Regions from separate parts of the Kitasatospora sp. NPDC002227 genome, predicted to be linked through region 3. Evidence: riboswitches for the same ligand, from Rfam matches in the RefSeq annotation. Region 3 holds a riboswitch; each other region holds the start of a gene.
What was found. A riboswitch is a leader RNA that binds a small molecule or an ion and turns the genes downstream of it on or off. The one in region 3 is predicted to bind cobalamin.

Region 1: it holds a riboswitch for cobalamin, as region 3 does, so the genes downstream of both, ABT095_RS06545 (cobalamin biosynthesis protein) here and cobN (cobaltochelatase subunit CobN) in region 3, are expected to answer to the same signal.
Region 2: it holds a riboswitch for cobalamin, as region 3 does, so the genes downstream of both, ABT095_RS02080 (ribonucleoside-diphosphate reductase subunit alpha) here and cobN (cobaltochelatase subunit CobN) in region 3, are expected to answer to the same signal.
Region 4: it holds a riboswitch for cobalamin, as region 3 does, so the genes downstream of both, nicT (Nickel transporter NicT) here and cobN (cobaltochelatase subunit CobN) in region 3, are expected to answer to the same signal.

The regions. Positions count from the first base shown of each region.
Region 1 covers NZ_JBEOWY010000005.1:102,189-105,474, forward strand. The annotation lists gene ABT095_RS06535 (alpha/beta hydrolase family protein) at 1-447, opposite strand, end outside; gene ABT095_RS06540 (helix-turn-helix domain-containing protein) at 552-1,238, opposite strand; cobalamin riboswitch at 1,433-1,578, shown strand; gene ABT095_RS06545 (cobalamin biosynthesis protein) at 1,660-2,601, shown strand; gene ABT095_RS06550 (cobyric acid synthase) at 2,598-3,286, shown strand, end outside.
Region 2 covers NZ_JBEOWY010000002.1:32,788-36,073, forward strand. The annotation lists gene ABT095_RS02065 (helix-turn-helix domain-containing protein) at 1-929, opposite strand, end outside; gene ABT095_RS02070 (hypothetical protein) at 969-1,136, opposite strand; gene ABT095_RS02075 (GNAT family N-acetyltransferase) at 1,190-1,696, shown strand; cobalamin riboswitch at 1,778-1,908, shown strand; gene ABT095_RS02080 (ribonucleoside-diphosphate reductase subunit alpha) at 2,068-3,286, shown strand, end outside.
Region 3 covers NZ_JBEOWY010000001.1:57,882-61,167, forward strand. The annotation lists gene cobN (cobaltochelatase subunit CobN) at 1-1,359, opposite strand, end outside; cobalamin riboswitch at 1,611-1,735, opposite strand; gene ABT095_RS00240 (ferredoxin-like domain-containing protein) at 1,842-3,047, shown strand; gene ABT095_RS00245 (precorrin-8X methylmutase) at 3,044-3,286, shown strand, end outside.
Region 4 covers NZ_JBEOWY010000034.1:19,801-23,086, forward strand. The annotation lists gene ABT095_RS26150 (ATP-grasp domain-containing protein) at 1-691, shown strand, start outside; gene ABT095_RS26155 (2'-5' RNA ligase family protein) at 639-1,208, opposite strand; gene ABT095_RS26160 (ArsR/SmtB family transcription factor) at 1,402-1,764, opposite strand; cobalamin riboswitch at 1,940-2,149, shown strand; gene nicT (Nickel transporter NicT) at 2,180-3,286, shown strand, end outside.

The sequences.
Region 1 (3,286 bases), on a different contig from region 3:
GCCGGGCGTGAGCCAGGCCGGGAGCGGGCCGAGCTCGCCCACGGCGGTGGTCTCGGCGAAGTCCATCGCGAGCGCGGAGGTGGGGTCGCCGAGGAGCACCCGCGGGGTCATCCGCAGCTCCGTGCCGACGGCCAGGGTGCCGGCGTCGGCGCGCTCGAGGCGGCGGGTGACGCCCGCGGCGTCCGAGGCGAGGATCCCGCCGACCACGGCGTGGCCGTCCTCGCCCCACTCCAGCGCGTACCGCCCCGGGCGGGCGGAGTCGGGCGTCCGGGTCAGCGTCACGCGGCCCGGGCCCAGGGCCCGGACCTTCAGCACGGCGGGCGGGCGGACGGACTCCTGCTGGGCGGCGGCCGGGTTGACGGCCCCCTCGGAGAGCTTGCGGCCGAGCAGCAGGATCCCTGCTCCGGCGCCGGCGGCGGCGATGAAGGCGGCGGATTGCCAGCGCATGACGCTCCCTGGGAGTCGCTGGTGACGGACCGTTCGCACTCCATCCCACTACCGGGGGCCGGGGCCCGCCAGCCGGGGCGGCTGTTCAGGGGCCCGCCGGAGCCTCAGACCGGGATGTCGGTGTCGTGGCCCGCGAGGAGCTGCCAGAAGCGGTCGGGGAGCGGGGTGGTGGGGGCGGCGGCGGGGGTGCCCCAGGAGAGCGGGACCTGGTACTCGGACTGGAGGGCGGTCAGGACGGCGGTGAGGGCGGAGCGGGGGGCCGGGACCAGGCGGGCGAGGGGCCCCAGCTGGGCCTGCCAGCGGCCGTCGATGCTGCTGCGCAGGCACTGCTCGAACTCGTCCTGACGTCCGGTCACCCGGACCAGGCTCCGCAGGCCGATCCCGAGCACGTGGGCCAGGGTGTGGGTCTGCTCCTCGTCGCCGGACCAGCGGCCGATGGTCTCGGCCTTCGCGTAGGCCGCGAGCGAGAGCCCGAGCCGCTGGGCCGCCTGCTCCTGGGTGTACTCGCGGGCCACCCGGAAGTCCCGCAGGGTGGCCGGGGCTGCGCCCATCAGCTGGGCGGGCGGGCACCACAGGGCCCGCGCCAGCGCGACGAACTCCTCCTCGCTGGGCCGCAGCTCGCCGTTCTCCCAGCCGAGCACGTGCCCCGGCAGCAGCCGCACCCCGTGCGCCGCCATCCCCTCCGCCACCTGCCCCGGGGTGAGGCCTAGGCCGGCCCGGTGGGCCCGGGCGGCGGCCGGGGAGAAGGGGACGGGCGTGGGGGTGGCAGGAGGAAGCGGTCTGCGTCGCATACCTGGTGACCGTACGGGGGCCCCGCACGGCTCCCACAGCCGCTGAACACACGAACCCCGGCCCGCCGGGGCCCACCCGCCCCTGGCTGATCGCACAACCCTCGAGGGCCGAGCGGGCTCCGGTCTCGGAGATACTGACGGGTCATCGTCCGGCCCGCCGGGTGACCCAGCCCACCGTGACGGTTTGTTGACTCCCGGTCCGGGCGCGTGGTGGGATCTTTCAGCCAAACGGAGGCAAGGAGAGGAAGCCGGTGCGAGTCCGGCGCGGTCCCGCCACTGTCACCGGGCGCACGCGGAAGCGGCCCGGGAGCCAGGAGACTCTCACCTCCGGTTTCGTCGAGCCAGGGCGCGGACCCTGAGTGAGGACACCCGTCACCGTGGCGTACCTACCGCCGACCCCTCCCGCTGTGCGGTGCGCGCGTTGAGGCGGGGCACCGCCTTCGCGCTCGGCAGTGTGGTGGGGTACCTCGCCGACGTCCGTTTCGCCGACCCCAGGCGTGGCCACCCGGTGGCCGTCTTCGGCTCCGCCGCGCACCGGCTCGAGCAGGCCCTCTGGCGTGACCACCGCGGTGTGGGCGCCCTGCACACCGCCGTCTGCGTGGGCGGCGTCGCGGCCGGGGCCGCGCTGGCCGAGCGGGCGCTCGGGCGCCGGAAGGCCGGCCGCGCGCTGTTCGCCGCCGCCGCGACCTGGACGGTGCTCGGCGGCACCTCGCTGACCCGGGAGGCCCGGACCATCGGCGGCCACCTGCGCGCGGGCGACCTGACCGCCGCCCGGGAGCGCCTGCCGCACCTGTGCGGGCGGGACCCGAGCGGCCTGGACGAGGCGCAGATCGCGCGGGCCGTGGTCGAGTCGGTCGCGGAGAACACCGCCGACGCCGTGGTCAACGCGCTGATCTGGGGCGCGCTGGCCGGGGCGCCCGGCCTGCTGGCCTTCCGGGCCGTCAACACGCTGGACGCGATGGTCGGCCACCGCTCCCCCCGCCACCTGCGCTTCGGCTGGGCCGCCGCCCGCCTGGACGACGTGGCCGGCTGGCCCGGCGCCCGGCTCACCGCGCTGCTCGCCTGCGCCGCCGCGCCTTCGCCGGGCACCGCCTGGAAGGTCTGGCGCCGGGACGGCTCCTCCCACCCGAGCCCCAACGCCGGCCAGGCCGAGTCGGCCTTCGCGGGCGCGCTGGGCGTCCGCCTCGGCGGCACCCTGCAGTACGGCGAACGCGTGGAGCACCGGCCGGTGCTCGGCGGGGAGCTGCGGCCGGTGACGGTGGACGACGTGGAGCGGGCCTGTCAGCTCTCCCGCCGGGTGGGGGCGCTGGCGCTCGGTGTGACGGCGGTGGCTGCCGCGATGCTTAGGAGGAACAAGGGATGAGCGGCGCACTGCTGGTGGCGGGGACGACCTCGGACGCCGGGAAGAGCGTGGTGACGGCGGGCATCTGCCGCTGGCTGGCCCGGCAGGGGGTGCGGGTCGCGCCGTTCAAGGCGCAGAACATGTCGCTCAACTCCTTCGTGACGGCCGACGGCGCCGAGATCGGCCGCGCCCAGGCGATGCAGGCGGCGGCGGCCCGGATCGAGCCCGAGGCGGCGATGAACCCGGTGCTGCTCAAGCCCGGGGCGGACGGCCGCAGCCAGGTGGTGCTGCTCGGCAAGGCCGTCGCCGAGGTCGGCGCGCTGGACTACCGCGAGCGCAAGCCCGTCCTGCTCGAGCGCGCCCTGGAGTGCCTGGCCGACCTGCGGTCCCGGTACGAGGTGGTGGTCTGCGAGGGCGCCGGCTCCCCCGCCGAGATCAACCTGCGGGACCGGGACATCGCCAACATGGGCCTGGCGGTCGCCGCGAAGCTGCCCGTGGTGGTGGTCGGGGACATCGACCGGGGCGGGGTCTTCGCCGCGATGTACGGCACCCTGGCGCTGCTCTCCCCCGAGGACCAGCGGCACGTGGCCGGCTGGTTCGTCAACAAGTTCCGGGGCGACACCCGGCTCTTGGCCCCCGGGCTCGACATGCTGCACCAGCTGACGGGCCGTCCGGTGATCGGCACCCTGCCGATGCTGTCGGGCCT
Region 2 (3,286 bases), on a different contig from region 3:
CCGAGCCAGCGGGTGAAGTGGTGGCGCAGGGTGGCGGCGTTGCCGAAGCCGCTGCGGGCGGCGACCGAGTCGACCGGCTCGGTGGTGCCCTCGAGGAGGCGCTGGGCGTGCAGCAGGCGCTGGTTGGTGAGCCAGCGGTGCGGGGTGGTGCCGGTCTCCTGCTGGAAGCGCCGGGCGAAGGTCCGGGGGGACATGTGCGCCCGGGCGGCGAGCTGGTCCACCGTCAGCTCCTCGTCCAGGTGGTGGCGCAGCCACTCGAGCAGGCCGCCCAGCGAGTCCGCCGAGCACTCCGGCAGCGGGCGGGCTACGAACTGGGCCTGCCCGCCGTCCCGGTGCGGGGCCACCACCATCCGCCGGGCGATCCCCCGGGCCACCTCGGCCCCCTGCAGCTTGCGCACCAGGTGCAGGCAGGCGTCGATCCCGGCCGCCGTCCCGGCGGAGGTGATGACCGGGTCCTCGTCCACGTAGAGCACGTCCGGCTCGACCGTGGTGGCGGGGTACAGCGCGGCCATCCTGTCGGCGTGCCGCCAGTGCGTGGTGGAGCGGCGCCCGTCGAGCAGCCCGGCGGCGCCGAGCAGGTAGGAGCCGTTGCAGATCGACAGCACCCGGGAGCCGCGCGCCACCACGGCCCGCAGGGCCGCCAGGAGCGGCTCGGGGTAGCTCTCCCGGATGCCGGTGGCGGCGGCGATGACCAGATCGGCCTCGGCGAGGCGCTCGACCCCGTACGGCACGTCCACGCTGAAGCCGGCGTGGGTGCGCAGCAGCCCGGGCCGGTCGGAGGCGAGCGCGAAGTCGTACACCGGCAGCCCGTCGTCGCTGCGGTCCAGGCCGAAGACCTCGCAGGCCACCCCCAGCTCGAAGGGGTGCACCGGCTCGAGCACCACGGCGACCACGTTCTTCAGCGCGGGGTTCAGCGGGGGGTTCGGCATGGGCCCAGGATGCCACTGGCAGGATATCGATGCAATCGGTCATTCCTGCCACTCGTCCGGATCCGCGCCACGGACGAGGCTGGAGGCATGACCTCGATCACGCAGTTCCTGCCCCTGCTCGCCGTCCTCGCCGGCTTCGGCCTCCTCGGCACCCTGGTCGGCCGCGACGTCGACCGCCTGGCCCGGCTCGGCCGGGACAACCGGCACCGCCCGACGGGCTACCCGACGGAGTCGAACACATCTTCGGGCACAATGTCCGGATGGACATCGTCATCCGCCCGGCCCGCGAGGAGGACCTCGAGGGCGCCGGAGCCGTCACCGTCGAGGCGTTCGTCGGCGATGGCCACACCGACCCCGACAGCCCGTACGTCGAGCTCCTCCGGGACGCCCGCCGCCGCCTCGCGGAGGCCGAGCTGTTCGTCGCCGTCGACGGCGCCGGCCACGTGCTCGGCTGTGTGACCTTCGCCTCCGGCGGCACCGAATGGGCGGACATCGCCGAGCCGCACGAGGGCGAGATCCGGATGCTCGCGGTGGGCTCGGCGGCCCGCGGGAGAGGCGTCGGCGAGGCCCTGGTCCGGGCCTCGATCGCCCGCTCCCGGGAGCTCGGACTGACCGCCATGGCCTTCTCCACCCGGCCCTCGATGACGGCCGCACACCGGCTCTACGAGCGGGTCGGCTTCCGCCGGACCCCCGAGCGGGACTGGGCCCCGCGCCCCGGGATCGACCTGCTCACGTACGGTCTGACCTTCGACGATCCGGTGATCTGACGGGCCGTACGGTGGCTCCGAGCTACCAGCCGACCACGACACGCGGCACTACATCTGGGGTCGCATCCGACCTCCGCCACAACATGTATGCTCACTCTCGCTGTCGAAGCAGGGGAACCCAGTGAAAGTCCGGGACTGCCCCGCAGCGGTGAGCTGCGCACCCCTACGGGCGCGCCGTAAGTCCGATGACCTGCCGACGGTGTGCACACGGCTTCCCCGCAGGCGCCTTGCAGCACTGAGTCACGTCCGGGCCTCGCGGGCGGGCCGGGGGGTCTGAAACGCGCGCGCTCGAACGAGCGCGCCGCGCCGCGTTCCCCTGTGCCCAGGCGGCCCTGGCGACCACGTCGTTCCGCCGCCGCCAGGAGAGCGCCTTGACCATCGCAGCAGTTGCCCTGCCGTCCCAGGGTTCCGCCGATCACGACCAGACCGACCCCGGTGCTGCGCTCCTGCGGCTGCTGACCGACCGCAGTGTCGACCTCCCCCAGGTGGACCCCGGCCACGTCGCCGCCGCCGCCCTGCGCGGCCGCCACGCGGGCTCCGACTTCGCCGAGCTGCGCTCTCTGGCCGTCGAGGCCGCCGCCTCGATGATCGCCGAGGACCCGCAGTACTCGAAGCTGGCCGCCCGCCTGCTCGCCCTGGAGATCGCCGACGAGGCCGTGAGCCAGGGCGCCGTCTCCTTCTCCGCCTCGATCGCCGTCGGCCACGCCGAGGGCCTGATCGGCGACACCACCGCCGCCTTCGTCGCCAAGCACGCCGACAGCCTGGACGAGCTGATCGACCAGCGGGGCGACGACCGCTTCGAGTACTTCGGCCTGCGCACCGTGCAGTCCCGCTACCTGCTGCGCCACCCGATCACCCGCAAGGTGATCGAGACCCCGCAGCACTTCCTGCTCCGCGTCGCCTCGGGCCTGGCCGTCGGCGACTCCGAGACGGCCGTCCGCGAGGTCGCCGAGCTGTACGCGCTGATGAGCGCGCTCTCCTACCTGCCCTCCTCGCCGACGCTGTTCAACTCCGGCACCAAGCACCCGCAGATGTCCAGCTGCTACCTGCTGGACTCCCCGCTGGACAACCTGGACTCGATCTACTCGCGCTACGCGCAGATCGCCCGCCTGTCCAAGCACGCCGGCGGCATCGGCCTGTCCTACAGCCGCATCCGCTCGCGCGGCTCGCTGATCCGCGGCACCAACGGCAAGTCCAACGGCATCGTGCCGTTCCTGCGCACCCTCGACTCCTCGGTCGCCGCCGTCAACCAGGGCGGCCGCCGCAAGGGCGCGGCCTGCGTCTACCTGGAGACCTGGCACGCGGACATCGAGGAGTTCCTCGAGCTGCGCGACAACACGGGCGAGGAGGCGCGGCGCACCCACAACCTGAACCTCGCCCACTGGATCCCGGACGAGTTCATGCGCCGCGTGAACGCCAACACCGACTGGTCGCTGTTCTCCCCGGCCGACGTGCCCGAGCTGGTCGACCTCTGGGGCGCCGACTTCGACGCCGCGTACCTGAAGGCAGAGGCCGAGGGCAAGGCCGTCCGCACCATCCCGGCGCAGACCCTGTACGCCCGGATGATGCGCACCCTGGCGCAGACCGGCA
Region 3 (3,286 bases):
CACGTACAGCTCGCCAGGGGCCGGGCCCCAGTGCTCCTCGACCTGCTCGCGCAGGCCGGCCGGGAGGGTGGCGTACCAGCGGCGGTAGTCGGCGGCGGGGATGCGGACGGGGTTGCGGGCGAGCTGCTCCTCCGTCAGCCAGTCCTGGTCGTAGCCGCCGGCCGCGATCAGGGCGTGGATGAGGGCGTCACCTTCGTGGCCGGAGTCGGTGTCGCTGTCGACGTCCAGGCCCGGGAGGTCGGTGCCGAGGTCCATGCCCTCCTCGCGCAGGCGGTGGAGGAGACGGATCGCGCTGGCCGGGGTGTCCAGGCCGACGGCGTTGCCGACCCGGGCGTGCTTGGTCGGGTACGCGGAGAGCACCAGCGCGAGGCGGCGCTCGGCGGCCGGGGTGTGGCGCAGCCGGGCGTGCGCGACGGCGATGCCGGCGACGCGGGCGGCCCGCTCGGGGTCGGCCGCGTAGACGGTCAGGCCGTCCTCGTCCAGCTCCTTGAAGGAGAACGGGACGGTGATCAGGCGGCCGTCGAACTCGGGGACGGCGACCTGGGTCGCGGTGTCGAGCGGGGAGAGGCCGTCGTCGCTGGCCTCCCACTGCTCGCGGGACCAGGTCAGGCAGAGCGCCTGCAGGATCGGGCGGTCCAGGGCGGCCAGCGCGCCCGCGTCCCAGGCCTCCTCGTCGCCGCCGGCCTGGGCGTCGGCGGGCTTGGTGCCGCCCGCCGCGAGGACGGTGGTGATGATCGCATCGGTGCCGGCCAGCTCGGCGAGGAGCTCGGGGGCGGCGCCGCGCAGGGAGGAGCAGTAGAGCGGCTTCGGGCGGGCGCCCTGGGCCTCGAGGGCCTGGCAGAGCGTCTCGACGAAGCCGGTGTTGCCGCTCATGTGGTGGGCGCGGTAGTAGAGGACGGCCACGCTCGGGCCGCTCTCGTTGGCCTCGGTGCGCTCCAGCGGGCCCCACTCGGGGGCGGAGGCCGGGGCGGCGAAGCCGTGGCCGGTGAGCAGCACGGTGTCGGAGAGGAAGGCGCCGAGCTCGGCCAGGTTGGCCGGGCCGCCGTGCGCGAGGTAGGCGTGCGCCTCGGCGGCGATGCCGGCGGGCACGGTGGAGAGCTCCATCAGCTGGGCGTCCGGGGCCTGCTCACCCGTCAGCACGATCACCGGGCGCGGGCCCGCGAGCAGCGCGTCCAGCCCCTCCTGCCAGGCGCGGCGGCCGCCGAGCAGGCGGACCACCACCAGCTCGGTGCCGTCGAGGAGCCCGGGGAGCTCCTCGGGGGAGAGCCGGGCCGGGTTGCCCAGGCGGAAGCCGACCGGGCCCTGCGAGGCGCGGGCGCTCAGCAGGTCGGTGTCGGAGGTGGAGAGCAGCAGGATCATGCGGAGGGCCTCCCGGCCAGGTTGTGGATGCCCCAGGCGGGGGGACGGAGCGGTGAGTACGCGCTGCGGGCTGCGGCGTGGAGCTTGGACTGCTCAGGGCAACCGGAGCGGGGACGAGCGGGACGATGCGCGCAACCGGGTACGGCGATGGGCGGCTGGGCGCGCCTGCTGTTGATGAGCAGAGCCCCGCGCCCCCGGGGTTGACGCCCCAGCACAGGCATGGTCGGGCCTTCCTCGGGGTCCGCGCCCCGTGGGGTGAGTCGAGGACGGCAGGAGTTCCTGACTTCCTCGGCCAGTGAGCCGAGGTCACAGTGGCGGGACCGCACCGGTTTTGCACCGGTTTCCTCCGTGAAGCGCCGTCGCTGGCGTGGGCGGCCGCGAGGGACGCCCGGCAGCATCGTACGGGGTGCCAGGTGACGGGGACAGAGCGCCCGGTGACCGGTGTGATCCACACAGCAGCTGTGCCCGGGCGGATCGTGGGTATGCTCGCGGCCATGTCACCCCGACCCTCCGCCACCGAACCGGGCCCCGGCCGCCCCGGCCGGGCGCAGTCGGACGCCTGCCCGGGCGCCCTGCGGCTGCACGCCGCCGACGACGGCGCCCTCGCCCGGGTCCGGATACCGGGAGGGTTGCTGACGTCCCGGCAGGCGCTCGCGCTCGCGGACGCGGCGGACGAGCTCGGCGACGGCGCGCTGGAGACCACCTCGCGGGGCAACGTCCAACTCCGGGGGCTGGCCGCCGATTCGGGGCTGGAGCTCGGGCGGCGGCTGCGGTCCGCCGGGCTGCTGCCCTCGGACACCCACGAGCGGGTACGGAACATCGTGGCCTCGCCGGCCGCCGGCTTGGACGGGCTCGGGTACGCGGACGTCCAGGGGTGGGTGCGGGCGCTGGACGCGGCGCTGTGTGCGTCGGCGGCTGCCGCCGGGCTGTCGGGGAAGTTCCTGTTCGCGCTGGACGACGGGCGGGGGGACGTCGCGGCGCTGGACGCCGATGTGACGTTGATCGCAGTGGCGGGCGGGGGCGCGCTGCTGCGCCTCGGGCGGGCTCGGACCGCGCGTGCTGTCGCGGCCGGGGGCGAGGTCGCGGCGGCGGTCGCGGCGGCGGTGGAGTTCCTGGCGGTGGCAGGCGGGGCCTGGCACGTGCGGGAGGTTTCTGCTCTGGACGCGGGGAGCGAACCGCTGCCGGGGTTCGGGGCGCCGCTGGACATCGGTGTGCTGGGCGGCGCGGCTGTCTGCGTCGGGCTGAGGTTCGGGCGGGTGACGGCTGCGCAGTGGCGGTTGCTGGCTTCGGTGGGGGACGGACTGCGCGTGACGCCGTGGCGGTCGGTGGTGGTGCCCGGGGCGGGTGCTTCGGCACTGCCGGAGCTGGCGGTGGCCGGGCTGCGGACCGAGGCGGAGTCCGCCTGGGCCGGGGCGAGTGCGTGCACCGGGCTGCCCGGGTGCGGCAAGTCGCTCGCCGACGTGCGGCGGGACGCCGCCGCGGCGCTGGACTCGACGGCGGCCGGCGGACTGCCGGTCCACTGGTCCGGCTGCGAGCGCAGGTGCGGGCACCCGTCGGGTGCCTGGGTGGACGTACTGGCGACCGGACCCGAGCGGTACCGGATCTCCCTGGCTGGGGACACGAGTGTTGTCGAAGTGACGAGAGAGCAGATGGCCACGGCGGTGGCCGAGGCCCGGAGGACGAAGTGATCGAGTACGAGAAGGACGGCGCCGAGATCTACCGGCAGTCCTTTGCCACCATCCGGGCCGAGGCCGACCTCGCTGGCATGCCCGAGGACGTCGCCCGGGTCGCGGTGCGGATGATCCACGCCTGCGGCATGACCGACCTGGTCGAGGACCTGGCCTTCTCGCCCCGCGCGGTGGCTGACGCGCGCGCCGCGCTGCTGGCCGGAGCGCCGATCCTGTGCGACGTCTCGATGGTCGCCAGC
Region 4 (3,286 bases), on a different contig from region 3:
GGTGGCCGGGCGGATGGCCGGGGCGGACGCGGTGGTGATCCGCAACAGCGGGCCGGTGCTGCACCACCGGGCGGCGTACGTGGAGTTCGTGGCGCGGGCCCGCCGGGAGCGGATACGCGTCTACAACCCGCTGGACGGCAAGGCCGACATGGCGGGCAAGCGGTACCTGCTCGAGCTCACCGCCGCCGGGTACCCGGTGATCCCGACCGCCGAGGGCAGCTGGGCGGGCCTGCCGGAGGTGCCCGAGTACGTGGTGAAGCCGGTGCAGGGGGCCGACTCGATCGGCCTGGAGGTGGTCGCGAAGGGCGCCCGGGAGGTGACCGGGATGCTGGTGCAGCCGAGGATCGACTTCACGTACGAGGTCTCGTTCTACTTCGTGGACCAGGAGTTCCAGTACGCCCTGTACGCCCCGGACCAGGAGGCCCGCTGGCGGCTGGAGCCGTACGCGCCGACGGGCGCCGACCTCGCCTTCGCCCGCCGGTTCGTGGCGTGGAACGGGCTGTCGCACGGCATCCAGCGGGTCGACGCCTGCCGCACGCGGGAGGGCGAGCTGCTGCTGGTGGAGCTGGAGGACCTCAACCCGTACCTGTCGCTGGAGCTGGTGGGGGACGGGACTCGGAAGGCTTTTGTGGCGGCGTTCAAGCGCTCGCTGGACGGACTGCTGGCGGCGCCGCGCCCAGCGGCGTGGTGAGGCCGGTGCAGGTGTCGTAGCTGCGGGCGGCGTCGAAGCTGCCGGTGAGGTCGGGCAGCCGGCCCAGCAGGTGGTGGGCCAGGGCGAGCTCGGCGGGTTCGAGCCGCCGGGTGAGGCCCAGGTGCGGGGACCAGCGGCCGGGCAGGTAGTAGGGGCTGGGCTGGGCTGAGCCGGGCTGGGCGGCCTCGGCCAGCTCCTGCCAGATCCGGTGGTGCAGGCGCACCAGCTCGTAACCGGGCACGACCGACCAGGACAGCACCCGGCGGCGGCTGCGCGCGCTGAACGAGAGCAGCCCGGTGAGCCGCACCGGCAGCGGCAGGGCCTCCGCGATCAGCTCGTCCACCCGGGCCAGCGCGGCCACCGGGACGCTCCCGCAGGCGGCGAGGGTCAGGTGCGGCCGGTGGGTCGGGTGGGTGTTCCGGGCCAGGCTGGCCACGCCGCCTTCGTCCAGCTGCTGCCAGACCTCACGGACGGCGGCGTCGAACACGGGATCGCAGGTCAGCTCAACGGTCTGCATCGGATCACCGTACGGAGCGGGCGGGTGGTCTGACGAAGCATTTAGCGTCGGGTGGAATGGCGGAATGAATGTTCATTCCGGATGGCCCGGGGTGCCGTGCGGGCGAGGGCCTTGGCGACGGGCGGAATGAATGTTCATTCCCAGCAGCCGGGGCGCCGGGGGCGAGGACCCCGGCGTCGGCTGGAATGAACATTCATTCCCGGTAGCCGAGGACGCCGTGGGCGAGCACCTCGGCGACGGCCGGGTCGATCAGGCGGTAGCGGACGATCCGGCCGTCCCGGTCGCCGGTGACCAGACCGCCGGCGCGGAGCAGGCGCAGGGCCTGGGAGACGGCCGGGTCCTTCATGCCGGTGGCGACGGCGAGGTCGGAGACGGCCAGCGGGCCGGTCTCGTGCAGGGCGAGGAGCAGCGAGAGGCGCCCGGGATCGGCCAGCAGGGAGAAGCGTTCGGCCCAGGCTTGGACGTGCTCGGCATCACCGATGGCGGCGATGGCCTCGCAGACGCGGTGGCCGTCGATGGTCCGGTGGTTCGCGCGGTCGGCGGGGACGAGGTGCATGCCGGAGATTCTCTCATCCGGGGTCTGTCCGGCGGGTCCCGCCGGGCGGTCGCCGCCGGGGCACGCCATCCGACGTGTCCCGCCGGACGGACCCCAGCGCCCGGCGCACGCCGGGGCAGGTGATCTGCAACACCTGCGCAGGTGTGCAGGCTTGCAGGTGGTGGCGGGTCACCCCTACGGTGTTCCACGCCGTGGTGCTCGGGAAGACCGGTGACGGACCATCAAGGTCCCAGTCCGGAGCGGCCCTCGCCACTGTGATCGGGTAGTACCCGCACCGTCTCCGTGCGAACAGCACGGAGGCCACTGGACGCCAACCGTCCGGGAAGGCCAGGTGCGGGTGCGTCGACCCGTAAGCCAGGAGACCGGCCACGGCACTTCACGAGTTGATCCACGAGGTGCTGGAGCGTGACCGCAGATGACCCTGCCTGAAATCAGTGCTGCCCCGACGGCGGCGCCCACCGAGACCGGCTTCCGCTGGAAGCGTGAGGACACCGTCCGTACCACGGGCCTGATGCTGGTCATCCTGGCCATGCACGTGGCCGCCTTCGGCACCCTGTTCTTCCTGGTCGTCCCGGCCAACTACAAGGTCGGCACCCAGGTCTTCGGCGTCGGCCTCGGCATCACGGCCTACACCCTGGGCATGCGGCACGCCTTCGACGCCGACCACATAGCCGTGATCGACAACACCACCAGAAAGCTGATGGCCGACGGCAAGCGCCCGGTCTCGGTCGGCTTCTGGTTCGCCCTCGGCCACTCCAGCATGGTCGTGGTGATGGCCGGTCTGGTCGCCGGCGGCGCCGCGCTCGCGGGCACCCTGATGGACGACGAGTCCACCACCCACAAGGTGCTCGGGATGATCGGCACCACCACCTCCGGTGCCTTCCTCTACCTGATCGCCGCGCTCAACCTGGCCGCGCTGACCGGCATCCTGCGGGTCTACCGCGCGATGCGGTCCGGCGAGTACGACGAGACCGAGCTGGAGCGCCACCTCAACTCGCGCGGCTTCATGAACCGTATCCTCGGCCGCGCCACCCGCTCGATCACCCGCCCGGGCCAGATGTACCCCGTCGGGATGCTGCTCGGCCTCGGCTTCGACACCGCGACCGAGGTGACCCTGATGGTGATGGCCGGTTCGGGCGCCGCCGCCGGGCTGCCCTGGTACGCGATCGTCTGCCTGCCGCTGCTGTTCGCCTCGGGGATGAGCCTGTTCGACACCCTGGACGGCACGTTCATGAACTTCGCCTACCAGTGGGCCTTCTCCAACCCCGTCCGCAAGGTCTACTACAACCTCACCATCACCGGCCTCTCCATCGCGGTGGCCTTCGTGATCGGCACCATCGAACTGGTCACCGTGGCGCACGACAAGTTCGACCTGACCGACCCGGTGACGGGTTGGATCTCCGAGCTGAGCCTGGACAACGTGGGCTTCGCGATCGTCGGCCTGTTCGTGGTGGTCTGGGCGATCGCGATCGGGTACTGGAAGCTGGCCAAGGTCGACCACCGGTGGTCCGCCAAGGCCAAG